DNA from 2 places in the Agrobacterium bohemicum genome. Region 2 is predicted to be linked to the other one. Evidence: riboswitches for the same ligand, from Rfam matches in the RefSeq annotation. Region 2 holds a riboswitch; the other holds the start of a gene.

Region 1 (4,448 bases), 120 kb from region 2:
CGGCACCAGCAGCACCAGAGATGAACCGGAACCCAACACCGTTGAAAAAACCGCCAACGGAAAGCTCACATCCCTGCGGACTGCAATGGCCTGGCGCGCGCGGATAATGGCGACGGATACGACAATCGCCAGCGACGCCGAAAAGACGGCTACCGTCATGCTCGTTCCAAACGCCTTCCAGAACGAGCGCTCGCTTAAAAGCCGGACTATATCCGCGGAAAGGCCGGATGATGCCATCGCAACCAGAGGCAATCCGACCAGCAGAAGCGCCAAGAGAATAATAGTCCCATCCCATATCCGAGCTGAAACATTCATTCCATCGAACCGGCGCACCGCGCGACCATGCGTCTGAACCTCCGCATCAGCAGAGGGCAAAAGTGCCAATAAAGCCAGCAGAACGCCCGTTATACCGATCTGCATCAACGACAGCGCAATGGCGCGGGGCGGGTCAAAATCGAAACGCAGGGCCTGATAAATCGCCACTTCGATTGTCGTTGCGGACGGTCCGCCGCCCAGCAGCAGAACGAGGGTAAAACTCGTCGCGCACAGCATGAAGATAAGCCCCGCCATACCCGGAACGAGTTTCGCAATTGCTGGCCATTCGATGAAGCGAAAAGTTGAGACGGGTCCAAGACCAAGGCTTGCACTCATGCGCCAATATTCATCCGGCACGCGTTCGAGGCCCGCTAGAAAAAAGCGCACGGCCAATGGAAGATTGAAAAAGACATGGGCAATGAGGATGCCAGAAAGACCATAGATGCTGAAGGGCTGGTCTGCCCCCAAAGTCAACAGGGCAGTGTTGAGAACGCCCTGCCTGCCCCATATTGCGATGATACCGAGCGCGCCTACGATAACGGGCAGACCCATCGGCACCGCCATCAGCCTGACGATCCAGATACGGCCGGGAAAATCCCGCTGGCGGGCGAGAGCTAGCGCCACCGGCAGCCCGAGAACGAGGGAAATCATCGTGGATAGGGATGCTTGCCAGAGCGTAAACCTTAGAATGCGCAACGTGTAGGTATCGAACAATGCGGCCGATGACGCCCCGGCATCGAAAGACAGCAAGGCCGCAACAGCAAGGCCCATGAACAGCAGAACCGCAGCAAATGCCACCGCTCCGCTATAGATGAACCTGCGACTGTCGCGACGCTGTATCATGGCGGATGATTACTTCACGCTCATGGCCGTAAGCCATTCGTCGATCCATGCCTTGCGGTTTTTCGCCACCACTTCCGGGTCCATCAGGAATGTCTTCGTAGGCTGGACCAGCTTGGAGAAAGCGTCCGGCAGCGGCGCAGAGGTTGCGGCTACCGGCATCATCCAGTTGTTTTCCGGAATGGCATCCTGAAAACCTGTGGTCAGCATGAAAGCGAGAAACTGCTTTGCCAGTTCCTTTTCAGGCGCATTCTTCAAGATACCGGCCACTTCGATCTGGATATAATGACCCTCCTCGAAACTGGCCGCCTGATAGCGATCCGTCTTTTCCGCAACCATATGATAGGCAGGCGACGTGGTGTAGGATAGCACCATCGGCACTTCGCCCTTGGTGAACAGGCCGTAGGATTCCGACCAGCCGGGAGTGACGGTCGGCACGCGGTTCTTGAGTTTAGCCCAGGCTTCCGGTGCCGTGTCGCCATAGACGGATTTCACCCACAGCAACAGTCCGAGGCCCGGCGTCGATGTGCGCGGGTCCTGGATCGCAATTTTCTGCGATGGATCGCCCTCGACCAGTTCCTTGAGGCTTTTCGGTGGATTTTTCAGCGTCTGCGTGTCGTAGACGACGGCGAAGTGGCCATAATCATAGGGCACGAAGACGTCATCCTTGAAGTCACCCGGCACCTTGGCTGCGGACGGATCGACACCAGATACCTCGAAAATACCGGTCTGCTTGGCTTCCGCGATGAGATTGGTATCAAGGCCGACGACGACATCCGCCTTGGAGCCGGGGCCTTCCAGTTTCAGCCGGTTCAACAGCGCAACACCATCGGCAACGCCCACGAAATTGACGGTGCAGTTGCACGTTTCTTCAAAAGCAGCCTTCACCTTGGGACCTGGACCCCATTCGGAAACGAAGCTTTCGTAGGTATAGACCGTCAGCGTCTTTTTATCTTGCGCCACGGCAATAGCGGGCAGCAAAACGGACGCAGCGACAAGCGAATGCAGGAAAAAACGACGATACATCAAGAGCACCTCCTCGAAATGGGCAACGGGGAACAGGCGTCTGAATGGAAGCCGTCTAATCCCTCCGCCGGTGTTAACCGGATCAGGTTCTTCGGGTTGGCCAAACCTCTCAGCCTTGTCCCGGATAGGACAAAGCACCCCGTTAGATCTAGGCAAATGTGTAATCGGTGATCAGTGAATTGGCAAGATGGCGTTGACACCACCGGCCTTTAGTTTTCCAGTTGCTCCCGCAACATTTCCAGCTCCAGCCACTCTTCTTCCATGGTCTCAAGCTTTTCGCGCAGCTTCGACATCTCATTTGCCAGCGTATTGAAAACGGTCGGGTTCTTGGCAAACAAATTGGGATCAGCCATGCGCTCTTCTCGCTGGGCGATCTCCAACTGGGTCTTTTCCATCTCCCTGGGCAGATTTTCGAGCGCGAATTTCTGCTTGAAGGACATCTTGCCTTTGGCTTTAGCGGGTTCGGCGCCTGCATTCGAAACAGATTTTGCCTTTTCCTGCTTTTCAGCTCTTTTCTTTTCGTCCGAGGCACCTTTGCGCTGCGCCATCATATCCGAATAACCACCAGCATATTCGATCCATCGGCCATCCGGTGCATCCGGGTTTACGGGTGCAATGGTGGAGGTGACGGTCCGGTCCAGAAAGTCACGGTCATGGCTGACGAGAATGACAGTGCCGGAAAAGCCGGAGACGATCTCCTGCAACAGATCGAGCGTTTCAATATCGAGATCATTGGTCGGCTCATCGAGGATCAGAAGGTTCGTCGGGCGGGCCAGAATGCGCGCCAGCATCAGGCGCGCGCGCTCCCCACCGGACAGATTGCGGATCGGTGTGCGGGCCTGCTCCGGCTGGAACAGAAAGTCCTTCATGTATCCGGTTACGTGTTTCAACTCGCCATTGACCAGAAGGTTTTCACCGCGCCCGTCGGTCAGGTAATGCGCCAGCGTATCGTTCGGGTTCAAATCCTCACGCTTCTGGTCCAGCGTCGCAACTTCCAGATTGGTACCGAGCTTGACCTTCCCCGTGTCAGGCTCGAGCTGCCCGGTCAGCATCTTCAAAAGCGTCGTCTTGCCGGCACCGTTCGGCCCAACGAAGCCGATGCAATCGCCGCGATGAACACGCAGCGAAAACGGTGCAACGATGGTACGCTCCCCATAAGCCTTGGTAATCTGATCCGCTTCGATGACGAGTTTGCCGGACTCACGGCCCTCAGCCGCCGTCGCCTGCACGGAACCCGTCGGCCCCTTATGGCCGCGGTAGTCGGCGCGCATCGCCTGAAGTTCGCCCACGCGGCGCATGTTGCGCTTGCGGCGCGCGGTCACGCCATAGCGCATCCAGTGCTCTTCACGCTCGATGGCCTTGCCGAGTTTGTGCTGTTCCAGCTCTTCCTCTTCCAGAACCTTATCGCGCCACTCTTCGAAATGGCCAAAACCACGACTGAGGCGGCGCGCCTGGCCGCGATCCAGCCAGACGGTGGAATTGGACACTTTCTCCAGAAAGCGACGGTCATGCGAAATCAAGACGAGCGCGCTGCGCGTCTGCTGCAATTCACCTTCCAGCCATTCGATTGTCGGCAGGTCGAGATGGTTGGTCGGCTCGTCCAGCATCAGAATATCGGGTTCCGGTGCCATCACGCGAACGAGTGCGGCGCGACGTGCCTCACCGCCCGAAAGGCTCGACGGATGCTCCTGCCCAGTCAGCCCCAGATGTTCAAGCAGATAGGTTACGCGGTAAGCGTCATCTCCCGGTCCCAGACCCGCTTCGGCATAGGCCTGAACCGTCTCGTAACCTGCAAAATCCGGTGCCTGATCAAGATACCGAATGGTGGCCGAAGGATGCCGAAAAATCTCCCCCGATTGCGCCTCGACCAGACCGGCGGCGATCTTCATCAGCGTCGATTTACCGGAGCCGTTGCGGCCGACAAGGCAGATGCGATCCCCCGGCTCCACTTGCAGGTTTGCACCATTGAGCAGCGGTGTAACGCCGAAGGTCAGCATGATGTCGTCGAGTTTTAGAATAGGGGGTGCCAAGGGTTCAGGCTCCGGTCAAATCATAAGGACGGGCAAGCACTATGGCTTTGCCGCTTTGAAGGCGAAGGCGCAACGGCCCTTCCGCCACGTTGGAAATAGTGCGCGACGAGCCGAAAGCAAGCGCGAAATTGGCGAGCGGATAGCGGGCATTGTCGATATCGAGCCCTTCCAGCGCCGTAAAACCGGCAACTGAGAACAGTGATCCCGAGGGAAGATCGAGTTCGGATGTGCCTTCCA
Region 2 (4,448 bases):
CGGCACGCCCGAAGAACGGATCATTTGCGATGTCGATCTTCACATCGAGACCGATCTTTTCCATCATCTCGACGCCGCGATCCATCCATAGCTGACGGAATTCCGTCACGTCGCTTTCAGTTCCCATGCATACATATTCGCGCATACGGAACAGTTGCTGGCGGGCCGGGTCCTTGGAGGGCTCATGGCGGAAGCAGTAGGATTGAATGTCGTAAAGACCTCCGCTAGCGGGCAGATTTCCGCGCTTGGCGATGGTTGGGTACAGCGGATAGCAGGCCGCTGGCGTCAGCACGATATCGGTAATCTTCTGGTCTTTCGTCCAGTCCGTGCCTTCGTCCATGCTTTTGATAAGGCTGACATGATCCAGCTCGCAGCCGCAGAAGGAGTGGACGGTGCCTGCCAGTTGCGGGAAGCTTTTCATGTAGCCGCTTTTTTCAAAATAGGCACGGTTGATGCCGGGCGGGAAGCGGATAACTTCGGCTTTATCTGCGCCGCCGACCGTTCCGATCAGGCGCTCAAAACCGGCAATCACGTCTTCGAACTGGCCGCTACGACCATAGAGGCCATCGACGCCGGTATCGATCAGCAGGCCTTTGTCAAACAGGCGATCGAGAAAAGATGTTTGCATGTCCATGATCTTATCCCGAAAGGCTGGTGTCCTGCTTCTGGACGAGCAGGAGATTGGCGGAGTTGCTGAGAATTCTGTCGTTGGAGATCATCAGTTGCGCCGAATGCGCATCACGCAGGTGACGACCGAGGCTATAAGGCGTACCGTTTTTGTAGCCCATGATGCCGCAGATCAGCATGGCGTGATTGATGATCTCGATAATGGTTTCCGACGAGCAAATCTTGACGTTGTTCATGGCGATGGCAAACCCCATCGACATCAGCTTGTCGGGATCGGATTTGGTGGCCTCATAGGCTTTGAGACCAGCAATGACGTTCGATTTGACGGTCTGAAGCTTGCTCGACACTTCTGCCAGACGAATGGCACCTGGTGGCGTGACGCCGGGCGATTTGCGCGCCGCTGCACGAACGAAGGCTTGTGCACGCAAAACCGCGTCAGAGGCAATTCCATACCAGACGCCGCTCCACAAAAGATGGGATGTCGCCAGCATGGATTGCGCTGCAATTTCGGCGAAAGGCTTGGAGAAAATCTGCTCGGAAGGTGCGCTTCCCTTGAACAGGAAGCCATCGGAACAGGTTCCGCGCATGCCGAGCGTGTCCCAAATATGGGTCCGTTCGAGCGTGTACTGGTCCTTCAGGAAAACGGTCATGACCTGATCGCTGGGTGCCGCTGCGTCATTGGCACGCGAGGTAATCAGAATGGCATCGGCATGCGTGCCATAGGAAATTACGGTGGCGTCTTTTTCCAAGGTGCAGTCGGGACCGTTAACTTCGATGGCACAGATGGAATTGCGCATGTTTCCGCCGATACCGCCTTCGGTGGTGGCAGACGCCAAAAGCAATTGTTCTGATGCCACGCGGCGCATGAAGGCAACATGCCATTCACTGTCTTCGCCATGTTCCACAAGGCTGGAGGCCTTGATGTGGTGCATCGCGAAGATCATCGCCGTTGCGGAACAGGATTGGCCGAGAATGCAGCAGATATCGGCAATTTGCGCGATGCTTGCACTTTCACCGCCCAGATGAACAGGTACTTGAATGCCTAAAAGCCGTTCCGAACGAAGCGCATCAACGGCTTCTATTGGAAAACGTGCGGCGGTATCGACATCGTCGGCATGCCGTGCGGCGATCGACGCGACACGGGAGGCGCGCGCCGAGAGCGTCGCATCAGGCGGGGCGACGGAGACGTTCATCACGCGGCCTCTTTGCCATCAAGAATGGTTTTGACCGTGTCTTCGATGGCCTTGATGCTGGCGAAAGACTTCCGGTTGAGCATGCTATCGGGAAATTCGATGTCGAATGCATCTTCTATGCCAAGCATCAGTTGCACGGATGCAAAAGAAGAAAGTCCAGCTGCGTAAAGGTCAGCCTCATCTTCGATGGTATCGACGGGCACCGGGAGTTGGCCGAATTTCGACAGTATTTCACGAATAGTTGAATTCATTCTGAGTAGTCTCCCTTCACAGCGCGTCATCATAACGCATTCTTGGAGTTACGCTCCAAAAAATAACATTCGAATAAATGGATGGGTTAACTTAGTGTAACTTTCTGTTTTTCGACAACCATCCACAGATGACTTGACAAATTTCTGCGTCGGGTTTCTGATTGCGGCATTCACCAGGGGAGTCCCGGCAAGGGGCTGAGATACTGCTAGCGCGCGCAGTGACCCGTTGAACCTGATCCAGTTCATACTGGCGTAGGGACGGTGCAAACGCGGGAACAGCAGTTCGGCTTTGCCGAAATGCGTCGTTATTCGTTCACGTGGTTTTTCGTCTTCATGCTCGAACTGGGTCTCCACTGTTTTTGCTTTGGAGCCTCACGATGAACATTGCCACTAAAAATCCTACCCCTGTCGTTACCACCGGCCCGCTACCCGCTTCGACCAAGGTCTACAAGCCGGGTATCATCCACCCTCACATCCGCGTACCCATGCGCGAAATCGCCGTGCATCCCACGGCGGGCGAACCACCGGTTACAGTCTACGATTCCTCCGGTCCCTACACCGATCCATCCCACACAGTCAGCATCGACGGTGGCTTGCCACGTGTGCGTCATGACTGGGTTGTTGCGCGTGGCGATGTCGAAGCTTACGCGGGCCGCCATGTTAAACCTGAAGACAACGGCTTTGCCACCGGCGAGCGTTTGACGCCGGAGTTTTCCCTCCGCCACCAGCCCTTGAAGGCCAAGGACGGCAAAGCTGTCACGCAGCTTGCCTATGCGCGGGCGGGTATCATCACGCCTGAGATGGAATTTATTGCCATTCGCGAGAATATTGGACGCGAAGCAGCCAAGGAAACGTTGGCCCGCGATGGTGAGAGCTTTGGCGCACATATTCCCGATCTCGTAACGGCTGAATTCGTGCGTCAGGAAGTGGCGGCGGGCAGGGCGATTATCCCTGCCAACATCAACCACCCTGAAGCGGAGCCGATGATCATTGGACGTAACTTCCTCGTCAAGATCAATGCCAATATCGGTAACTCGGCCGTCACGTCTTCCATGGCGGATGAGGTCGACAAGATGGTCTGGGCCATCCGCTGGGGTGGCGATACCGTTATGGACCTCTCCACCGGCCGCAACATTCACAACATTCGCGAATGGATCATCCGCAATTCGCCGGTGCCGATTGGAACCGTGCCGCTCTATCAAGCGCTGGAAAAGGTGAACGGTATTGCGGAAGACCTGAACTGGGAGGTTTTCCGCGATACGCTGATCGAGCAGGCTGAGCAGGGTGTCGATTACTTCACCATCCATGCTGGCGTGCGGCTTCATTACATCCCGCTCACCGTCAACCGTGTCACCGGCATCGTGTCGCGCGGGGGTTCAATCATGGCCAAGTGGTGTCTGCATCACCACAAGGAATCATTCCTCTACGAGCATTTCGAAGAGATTTGCGACATCTGCCGCGCTTATGATGTGTCGTTTTCGCTGGGTGATGGGCTGCGGCCCGGCTCTATCGCCGATGCAAACGATGCGGCACAATTTGCCGAGCTCGAAACGCTGGGCGAGTTGACGCAGATCGCCTGGGCTAAAGATTGTCAGGTCATGATCGAAGGCCCCGGCCATGTGCCGATGCACAAGATCAAGGAAAACATGGACAAGCAGCTCAAGGTCTGTGGCGAAGCGCCCTTCTACACGCTTGGGCCTCTGACAACCGATATTGCGCCGGGCTATGACCACATCACCTCCGGCATCGGTGCGGCGATGATCGGCTGGTTTGGTACCGCGATGCTTTGTTATGTCACACCGAAGGAGCATCTGGGTCTGCCGGATCGTAATGACGTGAAGGTCGGTGTTATCACCTACAAAATTGCCGCCCACGCTGCCGATCTTGCCAAGGGGCATCCGGCGGCGCAGATCCGCGATAATGCGCTGTCGCGCGCCCGCTTCGAATTCCGCTGGGAAGACCAGTTCAACCTGTCGCTCGACCCGGAAACGGCACGGTCGTTCCATGACGAGACCTTACCGAAGGAGGCGCATAAGGTCGCGCATTTCTGCTCCATGTGCGGGCCGAAATTCTGCTCCATGCGCATTTCGCACGACATCCGCGCCGAGGCACAGAAGGAAGGTCTGGAGGTTATGGCGCAGAAATTCCAGCAGGGCGGCGATCTCTATATGCCGTTGGAAAAGCCGGTCGCGGGGGAATGAGATGCGCATTCTCGTCAAAGGGGCAGGCGTTGCCGGTCTGACGGCTGCTCTGGAACTTGTCCGCCATGGGATGGAGGTCGCGGTTTGCGATCTTGCCAACCAACCGGGGCGCGGTGCGTCCTGGTATGCGGGCGGCATGCTGGCGCCTTGGTGCGAGCGCGAAAGCGCCGAGGAAG

Evidence for each region. Region 2 has a riboswitch for thiamine pyrophosphate ahead of thiC (phosphomethylpyrimidine synthase ThiC). Riboswitches for the same ligand answer to the same signal wherever they lie in the genome.
Region 1: it holds a riboswitch for thiamine pyrophosphate, as region 2 does, so the genes downstream of both, thiB (thiamine ABC transporter substrate binding subunit) here and thiC (phosphomethylpyrimidine synthase ThiC) in region 2, are expected to answer to the same signal.

Annotation. Positions count from the first base shown of each region.
Region 1 covers NZ_KQ961025.1:185,649-190,096, forward strand. Annotated here, with positions in the region: gene thiP (thiamine/thiamine pyrophosphate ABC transporter permease ThiP) at 1-1,158, opposite strand, end outside; gene thiB (thiamine ABC transporter substrate binding subunit) at 1,168-2,181, opposite strand; TPP riboswitch at 2,224-2,333, opposite strand; gene ATO67_RS06560 (ABC-F family ATP-binding cassette domain-containing protein) at 2,391-4,211, opposite strand; gene ATO67_RS06565 (thiamine diphosphokinase) at 4,216-4,448, opposite strand, start outside.
Region 2 covers NZ_KQ961025.1:64,170-68,617, reverse strand. Annotated here, with positions in the region: gene ATO67_RS06045 (amino acid--[acyl-carrier-protein] ligase) at 1-634, opposite strand, end outside; gene ATO67_RS06040 (acyl-CoA dehydrogenase family protein) at 639-1,820, opposite strand; gene ATO67_RS06035 (acyl carrier protein) at 1,820-2,071, opposite strand; TPP riboswitch at 2,237-2,348, shown strand; gene thiC (phosphomethylpyrimidine synthase ThiC) at 2,449-4,272, shown strand; gene thiO (glycine oxidase ThiO) at 4,274-4,448, shown strand, end outside.